Regions from separate parts of the Cytobacillus sp. FSL R7-0696 genome, predicted to be linked through region 1. Evidence: a T-box and tRNA genes for the amino acid it is inferred to sense, from the RefSeq annotation. Region 1 holds a T-box; the other holds one or more tRNA genes.
The links. A T-box is a leader RNA that pairs with one kind of tRNA and senses whether it is charged. The one in region 1 lies ahead of thrS (threonine--tRNA ligase), so its partner is inferred to be a tRNA-Thr.
Positions count from the first base shown of each region.

Region 2: it encodes a tRNA-Thr, which carries the amino acid that the T-box ahead of thrS (threonine--tRNA ligase) is inferred to sense. The anticodon was not compared.

Region 1 covers NZ_JBBOWA010000001.1:2,998,679-3,008,027, reverse strand. The annotation lists gene MKX29_RS15615 (sigma-w pathway protein ysdB) at 1-306, shown strand, start outside; gene MKX29_RS15610 (TVP38/TMEM64 family protein) at 494-1,081, opposite strand; gene MKX29_RS15605 (DUF1294 domain-containing protein) at 1,155-1,427, opposite strand; gene rplT (50S ribosomal protein L20) at 1,658-2,017, opposite strand; gene rpmI (50S ribosomal protein L35) at 2,043-2,243, opposite strand; gene infC (translation initiation factor IF-3) at 2,259-2,762, opposite strand; ribosomal protein L20 leader region at 2,865-2,985, opposite strand; gene thrS (threonine--tRNA ligase) at 3,220-5,154, opposite strand; T-box leader at 5,201-5,433, opposite strand; gene ytxC (putative sporulation protein YtxC) at 5,481-6,353, opposite strand; gene dnaI (primosomal protein DnaI) at 6,448-7,380, opposite strand; gene MKX29_RS15570 (replication initiation and membrane attachment family protein) at 7,381-8,802, opposite strand; gene nrdR (transcriptional regulator NrdR) at 8,881-9,342, opposite strand.
Region 2 covers NZ_JBBOWA010000001.1:2,526,975-2,536,323, forward strand. The annotation lists gene MKX29_RS12920 (amino acid ABC transporter permease) at 1-852, shown strand, start outside; gene MKX29_RS12925 (amino acid ABC transporter ATP-binding protein) at 867-1,646, shown strand; rRNA gene MKX29_RS12930 (16S ribosomal RNA) at 1,973-3,521, shown strand; rRNA gene MKX29_RS12935 (23S ribosomal RNA) at 3,914-6,846, shown strand; rRNA gene rrf (5S ribosomal RNA) at 7,119-7,235, shown strand; tRNA gene MKX29_RS12945 (tRNA-Glu) at 7,266-7,340, shown strand; tRNA gene MKX29_RS12950 (tRNA-Val) at 7,345-7,420, shown strand; tRNA gene MKX29_RS12955 (tRNA-Thr) at 7,436-7,511, shown strand; tRNA gene MKX29_RS12960 (tRNA-Lys) at 7,526-7,601, shown strand; tRNA gene MKX29_RS12965 (tRNA-Leu) at 7,611-7,692, shown strand; tRNA gene MKX29_RS12970 (tRNA-Gly) at 7,714-7,788, shown strand; tRNA gene MKX29_RS12975 (tRNA-Arg) at 7,792-7,865, shown strand; tRNA gene MKX29_RS12980 (tRNA-Pro) at 7,874-7,950, shown strand; tRNA gene MKX29_RS12985 (tRNA-Ala) at 7,964-8,039, shown strand; tRNA gene MKX29_RS12990 (tRNA-Met) at 8,067-8,140, shown strand; tRNA gene MKX29_RS12995 (tRNA-Ser) at 8,157-8,249, shown strand; tRNA gene MKX29_RS13000 (tRNA-Met) at 8,264-8,337, shown strand; tRNA gene MKX29_RS13005 (tRNA-Asp) at 8,341-8,417, shown strand; tRNA gene MKX29_RS13010 (tRNA-Phe) at 8,437-8,512, shown strand; tRNA gene MKX29_RS13015 (tRNA-Tyr) at 8,526-8,609, shown strand; tRNA gene MKX29_RS13020 (tRNA-Trp) at 8,613-8,686, shown strand; tRNA gene MKX29_RS13025 (tRNA-His) at 8,693-8,768, shown strand; tRNA gene MKX29_RS13030 (tRNA-Gln) at 8,785-8,856, shown strand; tRNA gene MKX29_RS13035 (tRNA-Cys) at 8,861-8,931, shown strand; tRNA gene MKX29_RS13040 (tRNA-Leu) at 8,936-9,017, shown strand; tRNA gene MKX29_RS13045 (tRNA-Gly) at 9,035-9,105, shown strand; tRNA gene MKX29_RS13050 (tRNA-Ile) at 9,113-9,189, shown strand; tRNA gene MKX29_RS13055 (tRNA-Asn) at 9,200-9,274, shown strand; tRNA gene MKX29_RS13060 (tRNA-Arg) at 9,290-9,349, shown strand, end outside.

The sequences.
Region 1 (9,349 bases):
AAATTAGAAAAAGCCCATAAACAAAAAAAATACTTTTTTTATGACGACGCAAATAACGCTCAGAAAAATTTCTTCATTACTTATAAAGGGGTTATGTTTGAAGGTGAAAAATATCTAGGTACAACAGATAACTCCTTTGATGTGGTTTCAATTTTTATTTGGCCTCATCAGCCATCAGAGTTACAAGGACTTGTTGGCGAGGACTTTATGTTTATCGAAAGCAAATTAAAAAGTCATTATACGAATGCAAAAATCGACTGGAAGAGCCCTGTGAAAGAGCTAATGGATAAAAAGCGTAACCAGTGAAAGATGAGCCCAAACTTTAAGCCCTAACAAAATTTTACAAATTTTGTTAGGGCTATATTTATATCTCTCAGTAGCATTTGCTAGATTTTTACTACAGTCGGTATATTCCTCTTTTCTGCAATCAAATAATTCCCCTCTCAAAGCCAATAAACAAAAAAAGCCAGGATACACGACCCTAACCTTTCATTTATGAAACTTTTTTCACCTTTGTTGTTTTAAAAAATTCTTGCCATTTTATCACAGTCACTTTCTCTCTAATTAGATAGAGAAGAATGGACAAAGACAGTAGAATCATAACAATCATTGTTGGTGTAAATCTACTGATAAATTCACCAAAAACAGTATAAAAGATTGCTAATGGTATATTTGTTAACAAAGCACCTTTGCAGAAATCACGAAATTTCGGGTTTTTTTCTAGCAAGCAAAAGTTAAGTAAATGAAAATGAATAAATGGAATCAAACGAAGAATGGAAATTTGACCAATGGTTAAATTACGATATTCTCCAAACCATTTCTTTTTTAAATGAGATAGTTTTTCATGAAAGGTAGGAAGCTGATAAATTAATATATAAAAAAATAAACAAGATAACATTAACCCTACTAGAGATAAAATACTACCAAATAAACTGCCAAACAATACACCACCAGCAATACAAACAAGTGGCACAGGGATAAAAAGGAACTGCCGCAAAATATGAAATAAAATAAATGCGAATGGAGCGAGAATACCTGCTGTCTCAATAATCCCCTTTGCAAGAGCAAGATGTTCATTCACCTGATAAACGCCCACCTTCCATGAACTATAAGATTCTTGGATGTTAGTACATCATATGGCAACGGCCCTAAAATTATGCCCACTCCATGATGAGATAAACGAGGAATATCAACTGTAACACGGATAAGATAGGAAGACCAAGTTTAAAAGAAAAATGCTTCGTCTTATGTCTATAACGCCTCATTCCCCAAGTCATTCCTATAGCTCCAAACAAAAGAGCCACCAGCCATAGATTTTGCTCACTAATGCGGTATTCTCCCCTTTGCGCTTTTCTTTTATCTATTTTCATCATAATTGCCGCAATGCCATTCAGTATAAAAAAGACGATTATGATAGCAAAAATCATTCCTTACACCCCTATTCTCATGTCGTTATCGAAATTATAGCTGATAAAGTAGATTAATCGTATTTATAAGTTCAAACTCGGTGCCAAAGGTCTTTTAGTTTCATACGCGTGAGATGCTCACTAACGTATATGCTTGAACTTTGCAGGTGTTTATTTTGTCTCCTTTAATTTCAATAGACTAAAAATATAACAAAAAAAGCCACCCCCGAAAGAGCGACTCTTAAACTTTCTTATTTAGAAAGGTTTTGTTTTGCAACAGTTGCTAATTCTGCAAATGCATTTGCATCAGAAACAGCTAATTCTGCAAGCATTTTGCGGTTTACTTCGATACCAGCTAGTTTTAAACCGTGCATTAAACGGCTATAAGAAAGACCGTTCATACGAGCAGCTGCGTTAATACGAGTAACCCATAACTTACGGAAGTCGCGTTTTTTCTGACGACGATCACGATAAGCATAGTTGTAAGATTTCATTACTTGTTGGTTAGCAACTTTATATAAAGTATGTTTAGAACCATAATAACCTTTAGCTAATTTTAATACCTTTTTACGACGTTTGCGAGTAACTGTACCGCCTTTTACACGTGGCATAATATTTCCCTCCTATTTTGCAAGTTTACTTAAGTCCTACTAACATATTGCGGATACGCTTGAAATCACCTGTAGATACAAGAGTACCTTTACGAAGCTTACGTTTTTGTTTTTGAGATTTATTCGCGAACATATGGCTTCTGTAAGCGTGAGAACGTTTTAATTTTCCAGATCCTGTTCTTTTAAAACGCTTAGCAGAACCACGGTGAGTTTTCATTTTTGGCATGTGGAATTCCTCCTCTTACTTTTCGTTTTTAGGTGCAAGTATCATAAACATGCTTCGGCCATCCATTTTTGGATGAGATTCAACTGTTGCGACTTCAGAGCAAGCCTCTGCAAATCGAACAAGAACACGCTGTCCAATTTCCTTATGCGTAATCGCACGACCTTTAAAACGAATGGAAGCTTTTACTTTATCGCCTTTTTCAAGGAATTTGATTGCGTTACGAAGCTTTGTATTAAAGTCATGTTCCTCTATCGTTGGACTAAGGCGAACTTCTTTAACACTGATAATTTTTTGATTTTTACGTGCTTCTTTGTCTTTCTTCTGTTGCTCGAACTTAAACTTACCGTAGTCCATGATACGGCCTACAGGAGGCTTTGCATTCGGTGCTACAAGAACAAGATCAAGATTTACACGTGCGGCTATTTCTAGCGCTTCATTTTTAGATTTGATTCCTAGTTGCTCGCCATTCTGGTCAATAAGACGAACTTCACGGGCACGGATACCCTCGTTTAACAACATATCTTTGCTAATAGTTAGACACCTCCATGGTTTTATATGAACACAATGTTTGGGTCACTTTTCTAAAAGAAGCTTCCAGCTGCACCGAGTGATACAATCGAGGCAAATAAAAAAGTGCGGGTGAAGACACCCACACATTACGTACAATGTTAAAATTCACGTAAACCTGCTAACTGCCTAAAAGCGTCAATCAGGTGAGAAGCGGGCGCTTCTTCTTTACTCAAACTGTATTCAAATTACCTTAGAAAATATATCACAAAGCATAATATTTGTCAAATGGTATTGTTTTTTCACAACATAGAAAATGATATCAAAAGTTACGGTGTTTGGCAACAACTTTTGAAATTTTTTTGTACCCACCTTTATCCAGCTTAACAACATGCATAAAATGATGTTTGAGTTAAGACATGGATAAAGATTCTTAGAACAACAATCAAATCCTTGGTCTGTAATATTTTTATCCTCTTTGAACTTCCTTCTCAATCAATTGTTTAAATTCATTAAAGGAGATAGTTTCTGATTTTTGTTCTCCATATTTACGTACATTAACCGCCTGTTCACTTACTTCATTATCGCCGACAACAAGCATATATGGGATTTTCTGCATTTGTGCTTCACGAATTTTATAACCCATTTTTTCATTACGATCATCGATTTCAACGCGAATTCCTGCAAGCTGTAAATCTTCTTTTACTTTTTTCGCATAATCAAAATGGATATCATTTGAAACTGGAATAACCTGAACTTGAACAGGAGCTAGCCATGTTGGGAATGCACCTTTGTATTCTTCGATAAGGAAAGCAACAAAACGTTCCATCGTTGAAACAACACCACGGTGAATAACAACAGGGCGATGCGGCTTGCCATCTTCCCCAACATAAGATAAGTCAAAACGTTCAGGAAGCAAGAAGTCTAACTGAACAGTTGATAACGTTTCTTCTTTACCTAGAGCTGTTTTTACTTGTACATCAAGCTTAGGACCGTAGAATGCGGCCTCCCCTTCTGCTTCATAGTAAGGCAAGCCAATCTCATCCATTGCTTCTTTTAACATCGATTGTGCCTTTTCCCACATTTGATTATCATCAAAATACTTTTCAGTATCCTCAGGATCGCGATAAGATAAGCGGAACGAATAATCATTAATGTCAAAGTCTTTGTATACTTCGAGAATTAAATTAACAACGCGTATAAATTCTTCTTTAATTTGATCTGGACGAACGAATAGATGGGCATCATTTAATGTCATACCACGCACACGTTGCAATCCTGATAATGCTCCAGACATCTCATAGCGATGCATTGTACCTAATTCAGCGATACGGATTGGTAATTCTCTATAACTATGGATTCCTTGTTTATAAATCATCATATGATGAGGACAGTTCATTGGGCGAAGAACAAGCTCCTCATTATCCATTTTCATTACAGGGAACATATCTTCTTGATAGTGATCCCAGTGTCCTGATGTTTTGTAAAGTTCCACATTTGCCATAATTGGTGTATATACATGGTCATAGCCTAAACGCACTTCTTTATCCACGATATAACGTTCAATATTACGGCGAATTGTTGCACCTTTTGGTAACCATAGCGGTAACCCTTGTCCTACCTTTTGGGAGTTCGTAAAGAGGCTTAATTCCTTACCAATTTTACGGTGATCACGCTCTTTTGCTTCTTCAAGCAAACGCAAGTGTTCTTTTAAGTCATCTTTTGTAAAGAATGCAGTACCATATATACGTTGTAGCATCTTATTGTCGCTATCTCCACGCCAATATGCGCCAGCAATACTTAAAAGCTTAAATTCTTTAATTTTCCCTGTAGAAGGAACATGAACCCCTCGACAAAGATCAAAGAATTCGCCTTGTTCATAAAGGGTAACTGTTTCACCTTCTGGAATGGCGCCAATCAGTTCAACCTTATATTCGTCGCCAATCTCTTCATAGATTTTTAAAGCTTCGTCTCTACTCACTTCTTTACGCACAATCTCAATATTTTCATTGATGATTTTCTTCATTTCTTTCTCGATTTTCGGTAGATCTTCAGGTGTTAATGACTCCTCCATATCGATATCGTAGTAGAAGCCACTCTCAATAACAGGACCTACACCTAATTTAACGTTTTTATATAAACGTTTAATCGCTTGCGCCATTAAATGAGCTGAACTGTGACGCATAATTTCAAGCGCCTCATCACTGCCTTGGGTAATGATCTCCACAGCCGCATCCTCTTCAATTGGACGACGAAGGTCGAATAATTCATTATTCACTTTACCGGCTATGGCTTTCTTTTTTAAGCCAGGGCTGATTGATGATGCGATTTCTTCCGTTGTTGTTCCTTTGGAGAACTCCTTTACTGCTCCATCTGGAAACGAAACTTTAATCATTTCTGACATCATAACTTCCTCCTTGTTTTTGAAAAATAAAAAACTCGCCCCTAAAAAAAGGGACGAGTATCATATACACGTGGTTCCACCCTACTTCTCACTTTAAAAAAGTGACTCGTAGCAAGTTAACGGTCTTGTTGCCGCCAATACTTAATCGACGCCATAGACATCTTTATGTATTGGAGTTCAAAGGTGGTAAGCATTCCATTCGTGTTAGGAAGATTGCAGCCTTGTCTTCCCTCTCTATAAACCGTAAAAGAATACCCATATCCTTATCATTACTGTTCATTGATAATTTCAATATGTAAGTATTATAGTTTTTAATTTACGGAAAATCAAGAGGGTTCACTTATATTTTTACACGCATGCTGTTTACGCATATTAAATTCACTTATATGAAGGGTTTTCAATCTCTCTTCAAAAATATTTTTAATTGTACGAACTAAAGGTTGTTCTTCACTTTCACTATATAAACATATTTCCTCAGGAGCGATTGAGAGTAATGGTGCGATTGTAACTGAATCTACATAGACAGGGTGATTAATTAATAGCCTTCGATCTATCATTGCCGTTAGGTCCATTCGAGAAAGCTCCTCGAAATGCTGATTAAAAAAGCGGACTTCTTCACCTAAATATAAATGAATCGTGGGTAACTTACTTTCTCTATCCTTAATAAAGTCTCTTAAGGTTTGAATAAACATTTGATATTCCTGTTCCATTTTATATTCATCAATAGACAACTCAACATACTTTGTCATATCATCTAAAAGCGGTTTAAGACGAAACTTTATAAAAGCATCATAAGAAAAAGAGATATCATCATGCACTAGGCGATCTATAGCCGCTCGTAATTGCTCGTGTATATCCACTCTCTGTAAAAAAGTAGATAAATCTTCTCTTTGCCCTTCTAATATGGAATGAATGATTTCAAGAATTTGTTGTTGTTCTTCCGAATCTTGATAATAAAACTTCTCGGCCATTATCTTTCTAAACCAACTATCGCATTTACTCTCCATTAAAAAAGCAGAAAATGTTCGTTTTACTTCTTCAATAGATCGTCCACTGCATTGTTCAGGATACATTCTTACTATATATTGACCTTCATTATGAAGAATTGTCGTTTCGCCTTCCGTATAGTTCTGAATCCGGATTGCGTGCTGAAACAGCTCCTCAGCTTCATGCTTATTCCGGAAAATGATCTCTATCAACCAAATCCCCCCTTAACATCTATCTGATTCATATATATGGGAGACTTGGCCAAAATAGAAGTCATGAAGAAAAACTATTGAAAAATTATCTTGCCTAAACCCTTCGATTCGGTCCTTCGACAAGCACAGGATCGGTTAAATATTTAATTCTTTCCATTACTCTTCTTGCCTTCATCCGCTCCTCTTCCCCTCGCTGACTATAGGTCAGGTGATGTTCAAGTCCTTTATAATCAAAGTTTGAGGTGAAAAAAGTCGGTAACTTTTCAAGCATACGATATTGTAGAATCGGCGACAAAATTTCATCTCTTGTCCAACTTGACATCGTTTCTGCACCCATATCATCAAACATAAGTACAGAAGATGATCGAATAGCTTCAAGTTTATCATTTAAAGTCGAATCACTAATTGAGCTTTTCAATTCCCTAAATAATTCAGGCACATAGACAATCATTGATGGAACTTGCTTCAAGGCAAGTTCATTGGCAATCGCACCTAATAAATAAGATTTACCGACACCAAATTGGCCGTATAAATATAACGCCTTCTGACCATCGCCCTTTTTAAAATTCATACAATAGCTAAGAGCTTTATTAACCGCTTCCATTCTTTTTCCATCATCGTTGTACACCGTATCAAAAGTTGCATTTAGTATGTCTTTAGGGACATATAAACTTTGAATCAACTTCTCATTTTTTCTTTTTTCATCATGGATTTGCTTTCGTGGGCATTTATCATATTTAATATCAATCAGGCCACGTTCAATGACGAGCTCTGGGTGGTAACCTTGCATAAAATTGATACAACTATCTAGGCTCGGACAGCGATTACATTCTTTACTTAGCTTGCTATATTCATACAATTTAATTAAGCTTCTTTCAACCATATCTGCTGACAATTCATCCTTATGTGCCGTCAAAAAGGCATGGACATCTGGATCATTTAAAGTCTCTGCTCGTTGCTTTTCATATCTCGTTTTAAAATCTTGATTTCCTGCAAGTTTTTTAAGCGTATCATTGATTCTTTCCATCTATTGTCCACCCCCGTTTCTTCTTTTCATTAGTTCTTGAAATTCCTTCATATTAAGATCTACATGATCATCTTTCTTATCCTGCTTCTGTTGGTCGACAGTTTCATTTTTACTTGTTTCCTCGTCAAACCAATCAGGTAAAAGCTCTGTCCTCGTGACAGCTTTTTTCGTATTAGATTTGGATGAACGTTTCCCTACTTTTTTATTCTCTGCCCATTTCAAATATTGTTGGTGCTCTTTCTTCGCCAGAGCCATGGCATTAGCCGTAGTTTGAATGCTCTTTCTCGCCCAATGACTAGCGATCGTTTCCACATATGCCTTTGTCAGCTTTTTATCTGTTTTACGCATCACATAATCAATCAAAACATTCATCACACCGGGAGGCAACTTTTGGTGAAACATCACATCTTCAAGTATTTTCAATTCCGCTTTTGAAGGTTCCGCCCCCCCAGATAAATCTTTCAAAAATTGAATAGGGGAAGTTGTATCAAAGTATTGAATAAGCTCTTCTTCTTTACTTTTGGGCTTTTCAGTTATTGAGAGACTATGAACAGGCTGAGTTTGCGTAATTAGTGATGGCAATTCGTCACGATGATTCATTTGATACCAATCCCTTGCCGATTTCCGCAATTCATCCATCTCAACTTCATCATCTTCGTTCATCGCGCTTATCATAATATTCTTCATTTCCATAACATCAATATCATATAAAAATGCCAAATTACTAATGGCATCCTTTACTGTTTGCGTAAGTGCTTTTCGGGGAACAAGTGATTCACTAAGGCCCGCTTCCAATAACGAGAAATTAAATGTTTGCAATGGGATTTGAATTTTATTCGCTTCCATTCTATCTACCCATTCACCTTTTGGAGAAACAGATAAGTCATCATTATACTCTTTAGCAAGCTGGTGTCCAGATGTATAAACCTCATGAAAGGCTGTTGTTACATCCTTATAATCAAGAGGAAGGTTTGAATACTCCTCATCACTAAAAAAACGCTTTAGTCTTGTATATTGAGTTTTACCGATTTTTTTATAAAGAAAGATATTGAGCATACCATCTAAGAAAAATGTACTTGGAGAAAGGGGGGGCTGTAATTGATAAATAAATTCACGATTTTCCCCTTCTTTCACATAAACTTTTAGCAAGCCAATTCCTTCAAGTTTTTTTCTTGCTTCATAAATTTCTTTTAAACTTAAGTCCATCATACTCATCAGACCATGATGGTTACGCGAAGATGAAGACCAAATACGGTTTTCCTCCACTTCCATCCATAAGGTCATATATAAACTGTACGCAATGGTCCCAATAAGTGGCTGATAAAGAAATACTAAGATTTTTCGATCATAGTCATGTAACAGCCCATTTAAAGCCACTGTATAATGATCACTAGGGATGACTTCAGTCCAATGCTGGGCCATGAAAAATACCTTCTTTCTTTCATATCTTGAAAAAAATGAGCAAAGAAGCTAAATTCACTTTAGCCTATTTGCTCACCTTTACGCTTGTTCCTTCTTCATTAACTCTTTTAGCTCTTCTATAAATACATTAATATCTTTGAATTGACGATAAACAGAAGCAAAGCGAACATAGGCGACATCGTCAACTTTCACTAGCCTGTCCATAACCATTTCGCCAACATCATCACTTTTCACTTCTGATACTCCGTTGCTTCTTAATTCCTTTTCAACTTGAAAAGTGATATCTTCTAGTTCTTTTAATGCAACCGGTCGTTTTTCACAAGCTTTTATTAGTCCACGCAATATTTTCTCTCTGCTAAACTCTTCTCTTGTTCCTTCTTTTTTCACAACAATCAAAGGAATTTCCTCTACCTTTTCAAAAGTTGTAAACCGATAACCACATTTTTCACACTCTCTTCGTCTTCGTATCGATTTACCTTCATCAACAGGACGAGAGTCTAGCACACGAGTATTATTATGTTGGCATGAAGGACATTTCATACAATCA
Region 2 (9,349 bases), 470 kb from region 1:
GGTGGGCTAATGGTCGTTTCGCTTGTCCTACCATTTATCCAAACAAATACGAGGCTTATTCTTGTAGGGAATATTATTTGCATTTTCCTCTTTTATATAATAGGAAGAAAAGTGAAAAAGCTAAAAATACCAGTTTTATTATTATGGATATTGTTTATTCCGCTTGTTATTTCTCTATTCAATGGTTTCGGAATTTTACCAAAAGTGAATTCTAATATTTGGGGAGGTTTCTTATTAACGCTACTTATTGCAAGTGTGGCAATTGTTTGTTCTTTTCCCTTGGGAGTTTTATTAGCTCTAGGAAGACGAAGTAAACTCCCTGTAGTGAAATGGTTTTGTATCATTTATATTGAACTGATAAGAGGAATCCCTCTAATTACCATACTATTTGTATTTCAGTTAATGTTGCCGCTTTTTTTAGGTAATAGTATTGATGTGAGTAATGTCCTCAGGGCAATGGTTGGTTTCACATTATTTAGTGCTGCATATTTAGCTGAAAATATAAGAGGTGGATTGCAATCAATTCCGAGGGGACAATTTGAGGCAGCGCAAGCTTTAGGTTTGAATTCCACATATACCATGGGTTTTGTTGTTCTTCCTCAAGCTATCAAAGCTGTGATTCCAGCTTGTGTTGGTCAGTTTATCTCAATTTTCAAAGATACTTCTCTTGTAGCAATTGTAGGATTAACTGAATTATTAGGGATGGGACAAAAGGTGATCGCAAATCCCGCCTTTTTAGGTAAGAACATGGAAGTATTTCTGTTTATCGCGTTTATTTACTTTATATTCTGTTCGCTTATGTCGTATGTAAGTAGAAGATTGGAAAATACTTTAGGTGCCGGAGAGCGTTAGGAGGATATATATAGATGGAAAGTATATTTGGAGTTGAGAAAATAGATATACCTATTGAAAAAAGAGAAAATATAATAGAAGTAAAGGGATTAAATAAATGGTTTGGACAACTGCATGTTTTAAAAGATGTAAATATTAGTGTGAAACAAGGTGAGGTTGTTGTTGTCCTGGGGCCATCTGGTTCAGGGAAATCTACTTTTATTCGCACCCTTAATGCTTTAGAAGAGTTTCAACAAGGACAAATAAAAATAGATGGTATTGAGTTGACTGATGATTTAAAGAACATAGAAGAAATAAGAAAAGAAACAGGGATGGTTTTTCAATCTTTTAATCTCTTTCCACATATGACGATTCTAAAAAACATCTCTTTAGCACCGATTTGGGTGAGAAGGTGGAAGAAGACTAAAGCTGAACAAATCGCGAAAGAGTTGCTTGAAAGAGTAGGTATTCCTGAACAAGCTGATAAATATCCAGGTCAACTTTCAGGTGGGCAACAACAAAGGGTGGCTATTGCAAGAGCGTTGGCGATGCAACCGAAAATCATGTTGTTTGATGAACCGACCTCAGCGTTAGATCCTGAGATGGTAAAAGAGGTATTGGATGTAATGAAGACGTTGGCTGAATCAGGAATGACAATGGTAGTTGTTACACATGAAATGGGGTTCGCTCGCCAAGTAGCTGACCGTATTGTTTTATTTGATTACGGTGAAATTGTTGAAGAGGGAACGCCAGTAGAATTATTTGATAACCCACAACATGAAAGGACGAAAGCGTTCTTATCGCAAATACTATAATAAAAAAGGAGTCAGCATAACATGAAAGTGCTGACTCCTTTTTTATTTATGTAATAGATTAATTTTTTTAAAAAAGTTATTGACGAATAATAATAACAGGTGATATTATATTAAAGCAGTCGTTACTGACGCAGTAACTTACATAAGGATTTTAAAAAAAGTTATTGACATCAAACGAACTGAATGATATATTAAGAAGGTCGCTTCTGAAGCGAACGAGATTGTTCTTTGAAAACTGAACGAACGTAAAACGTCAAGCGTAATTCTAAAAAAGCTGATTTATCAGCAACAAAGCACCATAGGTGCAAATGAGCTAATCAAACACTTTATTGGAGAGTTTGATCCTGGCTCAGGACGAACGCTGGCGGCGTGCCTAATACATGCAAGTCGAGCGAATCTGAGGGAGCTTGCTCCCAAAGATTAGCGGCGGACGGGTGAGTAACACGTGGGCAACCTGCCTGTAAGACTGGGATAACTCCGGGAAACCGGGGCTAATACCGGATAATATCTATTTATACATATAATTAGATTGAAAGATGGTTCTGCTATCACTTACAGATGGGCCCGCGGCGCATTAGCTAGTTGGTGAGGTAACGGCTCACCAAGGCGACGATGCGTAGCCGACCTGAGAGGGTGATCGGCCACACTGGGACTGAGACACGGCCCAGACTCCTACGGGAGGCAGCAGTAGGGAATCTTCCGCAATGGACGAAAGTCTGACGGAGCAACGCCGCGTGAGTGATGAAGGTTTTCGGATCGTAAAACTCTGTTGTTAGGGAAGAACAAGTATCGGAGTAACTGCCGGTACCTTGACGGTACCTAACCAGAAAGCCACGGCTAACTACGTGCCAGCAGCCGCGGTAATACGTAGGTGGCAAGCGTTGTCCGGAATTATTGGGCGTAAAGCGCGCGCAGGCGGTTCTTTAAGTCTGATGTGAAAGCCCACGGCTCAACCGTGGAGGGTCATTGGAAACTGGGGAACTTGAGTGCAGAAGAGGAAAGTGGAATTCCAAGTGTAGCGGTGAAATGCGTAGAGATTTGGAGGAACACCAGTGGCGAAGGCGACTTTCTGGTCTGTAACTGACGCTGAGGCGCGAAAGCGTGGGGAGCAAACAGGATTAGATACCCTGGTAGTCCACGCCGTAAACGATGAGTGCTAAGTGTTAGAGGGTTTCCGCCCTTTAGTGCTGCAGCAAACGCATTAAGCACTCCGCCTGGGGAGTACGACCGCAAGGTTGAAACTCAAAGGAATTGACGGGGGCCCGCACAAGCGGTGGAGCATGTGGTTTAATTCGAAGCAACGCGAAGAACCTTACCAGGTCTTGACATCCTCTGACAATCCTAGAGATAGGACTTTCCCCTTCGGGGGACAGAGTGACAGGTGGTGCATGGTTGTCGTCAGCTCGTGTCGTGAGATGTTGGGTTAAGTCCCGCAACGAGCGCAACCCTTGATCTTAGTTGCCAGCATTCAGTTGGGCACTCTAAGGTGACTGCCGGTGACAAACCGGAGGAAGGTGGGGATGACGTCAAATCATCATGCCCCTTATGACCTGGGCTACACACGTGCTACAATGGATGGTACAAAGGGCTGCAAGACCGCGAGGTTTAGCCAATCCCATAAAACCATTCTCAGTTCGGATTGTAGGCTGCAACTCGCCTACATGAAGCCGGAATCGCTAGTAATCGCGGATCAGCATGCCGCGGTGAATACGTTCCCGGGCCTTGTACACACCGCCCGTCACACCACGAGAGTTTGTAACACCCGAAGTCGGTGGGGTAACCTTTTGGAGCCAGCCGCCTAAGGTGGGACAGATGATTGGGGTGAAGTCGTAACAAGGTAGCCGTATCGGAAGGTGCGGCTGGATCACCTCCTTTCTAAGGAATATACGGAATTAACTTGATGTTAGACTGTTCGTTCAGTTTTGAGAGTATAATCTCTCAAAATAAGATGAAAATAGCGAAGGATTCAAGGAAGCGTAAGCTGACGAGAATACCAAAGCTTACCATTCATTAATCGTTCTTTGAAAACTAGATAATGTAATGAAGAAGATTACCGAGTAATCGCCACCTTAGTTATTTTCTCTCTATTTAATAGTAATAGAGTAAAGATACTAAACTTTTTTAAGAAAACACAACCGTGAGGGTTGTGAGAAGCAAGCAGTTCAAGGAAGCGAGCGAGGAAACACCGGAGTGTGCGTCTTGTGCACATGAGGATGTTGACGAGTGAGCTGACGCCGAAATGCGTAGCTTATCGCAAGCCGAACAATGGTTAAGTTAATAAGGGCGCACGGTGAATGCCTTGGCACTAGGAGCCGATGAAGGACGGGACTAACACCGATATGCTTCGGGGAGCTGTAAGTAAGCTTTGATCCGGAGATTTCCGAATGGGGAAACCCCCTATCCGTTATGGGATAGGATCCATACCTGAATACATAGGGTATGGAAGGCAGACCCGGGGAACTGAAACATCTAAGTACCCGGAGGAAGAGAAAGCAAACGCGATTCCCTGAGTAGCGGCGAGCGAAACGGGATTAGCCCAAACCAAGAGGCTTGCCTCTTGGGGTTGTAGGACATTCTATACGGAGTTACAAAGGAACGAGATAGACGAAGAGGTCTGGAAAGGCCCGCCATAGGAGGTAAAAGCCCTGTAGTTGAAACTTCGTTCCCTCCAGAGTGGATCCTGAGTACGGCGGGACACGAGAAATCCCGTCGGAAGCAGGGAGGACCATCTCCCAAGGCTAAATACTCCCTAGTGACCGATAGTGAACCAGTACCGTGAGGGAAAGGTGAAAAGCACCCCGGAAGGGGAGTGAAAGAGATCCTGAAACCGTGTGCCTACAAGTAGTTAGAGCCCGTTAATGGGTGATAGCGTGCCTTTTGTAGAATGAACCGGCGAGTTACGATTACATGCGAGGTTAAGTTGGACAGACGGAGCCGTAGCGAAAGCGAGTCTGAATAGGGCGAATGAGTATGTGGTCGTAGACCCGAAACCAGGTGATCTACCCATGTCCAGGGTGAAGTCCAGGTAACACTGGATGGAGGCCCGAACCCACGTACGTTGAAAAGTGCGGGGATGAGGTGTGGGTAGCGGAGAAATTCCAATCGAACTTGGAGATAGCTGGTTCTCTCCGAAATAGCTTTAGGGCTAGCCTCATGCGTAAGAATCTTGGAGGTAGAGCACTGTTTGGACTAGGGGCCCTCATCGGGTTACCGAATTCAGACAAACTCCGAATGCCAAAGATTTATCCATGGGAGTCAGACTGCGAGTGATAAGATCCGTAGTCAAGAGGGAAACAGCCCAGACCACCAGCTAAGGTCCCAAAGTATACGTTAAGTGGAAAAGGATGTGGAGTTGCTTAGACAACCAGGATGTTGGCTTAGAAGCAGCCACCATTTAAAGAGTGCGTAATAGCTCACTGGTCGAGTGACTCCGCGCCGAAAATGTACCGGGGCTAAACGTATCACCGAAGCTGTGGATTGAACATCGTTGATGTTCAGTGGTAGGAGAGCGTTCTAAGGGCGTTGAAGCTAGACCGTAAGGACTGGTGGAGCGCTTAGAAGTGAGAATGCCGGTATGAGTAGCGAAAGATGGGTGAGAATCCCATCCACCGAATGCCTAAGGTTTCCTGAGGAAGGCTCGTCCGCTCAGGGTTAGTCGGGACCTAAGCCGAGGCTGAAAAGCGTAGGCGATGGACAACAGGTTGATATTCCTGTACCACCGTATTCTGTTTGAGTGATGGGGGGACGCAGGAGGATAGGGTAAGCGCACGATTGGATGTGCGTCTAAGCAGTTAGAGGGACCATGAGGCAAATCCCATGGTCATATACCTTGAGCTGTGATAGCGAGGGAAATTTAGTACCGAAGTTCTTGATTCCACACTGCCAAGAAAAGCCTCTAGCGAGGAATAAGGTGCCCGTACCGCAAACCGACACAGGTAGGCGAGGAGAGAATCCTAAGGTGAGCGAGAGAACTCTCGTTAAGGAACTCGGCAAAATGACCCCGTAACTTCGGGAGAAGGGGTGCTCATTAGGGTGTTAAAGCCTTGATGAGCCGCAGTGAATAGGCCCAGGCGACTGTTTAGCAAAAACACAGGTCTCTGCGAAGCCGCAAGGCGAAGTATAGGGGCTGACGCCTGCCCGGTGCTGGAAGGTTAAGAGGAGAGGTTAGCTCACGCGAAGCTTTGAATCGAAGCCCCAGTAAACGGCGGCCGTAACTATAACGGTCCTAAGGTAGCGAAATTCCTTGTCGGGTAAGTTCCGACCCGCACGAAAGGCGTAACGATCTGGGCACTGTCTCAACGAGAGACTCGGTGAAATTATAGTACCTGTGAAGATGCAGGTTACCCGCGACAGGACGGAAAGACCCCGTGGAGCTTTACTGTAGCCTGATATTGAATTTTGGTACAGCTTGTACAGGATAGGTAGGAGCCTTAGAAGCCGGAGCGCTAGCTTCGGTGGAGGCGTCGGTGGGATACTACCCTGGCTGTATTGAAATTCTAACCCACATCCCTTATCGGGATGGGAGACAGTGTCAGGTGGGCAGTTTGACTGGGGCGGTCGCCTCCTAAAGAGTAACGGAGGCGCCCAAAGGTTCCCTCAGAATGGTTGGAAATCATTCGTAGAGTGTAAAGGCACAAGGGAGCTTGACTGCGAGACCTACAAGTCGAGCAGGGACGAAAGTCGGGCTTAGTGATCCGGTGGTTCCGCATGGAAGGGCCATCGCTCAACGGATAAAAGCTACCCCGGGGATAACAGGCTTATCTCCCCCAAGAGTCCACATCGACGGGGAGGTTTGGCACCTCGATGTCGGCTCATCGCATCCTGGGGCTGTAGTCGGTCCCAAGGGTTGGGCTGTTCGCCCATTAAAGCGGTACGCGAGCTGGGTTCAGAACGTCGTGAGACAGTTCGGTCCCTATCCGTCGTGGGCGCAGGAAATTTGAGAGGAGCTGTCCTTAGTACGAGAGGACCGGGATGGACGCACCGCTGGTGTACCAGTTGTCTTGCCAAAGGCATCGCTGGGTAGCTATGTGCGGAAGGGATAAGTGCTGAAAGCATCTAAGCATGAAGCCCCCCTCGAGATGAGATTTCCCATAGCGCAAGCTAGTAAGATCCCTGAAAGATGATCAGGTTGATAGGTTAGAGGTGGAAGTGTGGCGACACATGTAGCTGACTAATACTAATCGATCGAGGACTTAACCAAAACGAAAAGCGAAAGCGCCTTGCACAGGTGCGACAAGCATAAGACGGATTTGACAGGAGGTTGTTCTTTAACCTCATGACAAATTTGACTTATGACCTCGAGCACCTAGGCGCTGTAGCTGGACAATTCGAAATGCGGGCGGCTACTAGCCGCCGCAGCTAGACAGCACTACGTAAGTAGTAGCCTACAGTACGCATTCAGGCGATTACTCAATAACAATCTTCTTCAACATTACCTAGTTTTGAGGGAACGATTCCCTTACAATTTTATAGTTCGGTGGCGATAGCGAGAAGGTCACACCCGTTCCCATACCGAACACGGAAGTTAAGCTTCTCAGCGCCGATGGTAGTTAGGGGCTGTCCCCTTGTGAGAGTAGGACGCTGCCGGGCAAACTACCCCATTTTTTGGGGTTATTTTTTGGCCCCTTGGTCAAGCGGTTAAGACACCGCCCTTTCACGGCGGTAACACGGGTTCGAATCCCGTAGGGGTCACCATTTTGGAGGATTAGCTCAGCTGGGAGAGCATCTGCCTTACAAGCAGAGGGTCGGCGGTTCGATCCCGTCATCCTCCACCATTTTTTTGTATATTTGCCGGCCTAGCTCAATTGGTAGAGCAACTGACTTGTAATCAGTAGGTTGGGGGTTCAAGTCCTCTGGCCGGCACCACTCGTGCTTTGTACGAGCCATTAGCTCAGTTGGTAGAGCATCTGACTTTTAATCAGAGGGTCGAAGGTTCGAGTCCTTCATGGCTCACCATTTAAATTTGCGGGTGTGGCGGAATTGGCAGACGCACCAGACTTAGGATCTGGCGCCGCAAGGCGTGGGGGTTCGACTCCCTTCACCCGCATTAGTTTTATAATGAATAGTTGCGGAAGTAGTTCAGTGGTAGAACATCACCTTGCCAAGGTGAGGGTCGCGGGTTCGAATCCCGTCTTCCGCTCCAGATGCGCCCGTAGCTCAATTGGATAGAGCGTTTGACTACGGATCAAAAGGTTAGGGGTTCGACTCCTCTCGGGCGCGCTTTATTTCGGGAAGTAGCTCAGCTTGGTAGAGCACTTGGTTTGGGACCAAGGGGTCGCAGGTTCGAATCCTGTCTTCCCGACCACGAATACTTTTTAGGGGCCTTAGCTCAGCTGGGAGAGCGCCTGCTTTGCACGCAGGAGGTCAGCGGTTCGATCCCGCTAGGCTCCACCAATTTAATTTTTATAAAATATATTTTATGGCGGTGTAGCTCAGCTGGCTAGAGCGTACGGTTCATACCCGTGAGGTCGGGGGTTCGATCCCCTCCGCCGCTATTGCTTTTTTATTAATGGAGGAATACCCAAGTCTGGCTGAAGGGATCGGTCTTGAAAACCGACAGGGGTGTTAAAGCCCGCGGGGGTTCGAATCCCTCTTCCTCCGCCATTAATATTTATTATCGCGGGGTGGAGCAGTCCGGTAGCTCGTCGGGCTCATAACCCGAAGGTCGCAGGTTCAAATCCTGCCCCCGCAATCTGGTCCGGTAGTTCAGTTGGTTAGAATGCCTGCCTGTCACGCAGGAGGTCGCGGGTTCGAGTCCCGTCCGGACCGCCATTTACATATTTATTATTTTGGCTCAGTAGCTCAGTCGGTAGAGCAAAGGACTGAAAATCCTTGTGTCGGCGGTTCGATTCCGTCCTGAGCCACCATTTATTCTTTTTTGGAGGGGTAGCGAAGTGGCTAAACGCGGCGGACTGTAAATCCGCTCCTTCGGGTTCGGCAGTTCGAATCTGCCCCCCTCCACCATCTAGGGGTATAGTTTAATGGTAAAACGAAGGTCTCCAAAACCTTTGATGTGGGTTCGATTCCTACTACCCCTGCCATTCATGGCGGTTGTGGCGAAGTGGTTAACGCATCGGATTGTGGTTCCGACATTCGTGGGTTCGATTCCCATCAGCCGCCCCATTTTTAAATATTTTGTTGGGCTATAGCCAAGTGGTAAGGCAACGGATTTTGATTCCGTCATTCGTAGGTTCGAACCCTACTAGCCCAGTTATGGCAGCATAGCCAAGTGGTAAGGCAGAGGTCTGCAAAACCTTTATCCCCGGTTCAAATCCGGGTGTTGCCTTTATGCCGGTGTGGCGGAATTGGCAGACGCGCACGACTCAAAATCGTGTTCCTTCGGGAGTGTCGGTTCGACCCCGACCACCGGTATGTTGAAGTTCTTAAATGCGGGTGTAGTTTAGTGGTAAAACCTCAGCCTTCCAAGCTGATGATGAGGGTTCGATTCCCTTCACCCGCTTAAATAGGGGCCTATAGCTCAGCTGGTTAGAGCGCACGCCTGATAAGCGTGAGGTCGATGGTTCGAGTCCATTTAGGCCCACCATTTATATTATTCCGCAGTAGCTCAGTGGTAGAGCATTCGGCTGTTAACCGAACGGTCGTAGGTTCGAATCCTACCTGCGGAGCCATACATATTTTAGTTTGCGCCTTTAGCTCAGCTGGATAGAGCAACAGCCTTCTAAGCTGTGGGTCAGAGGTTCGAA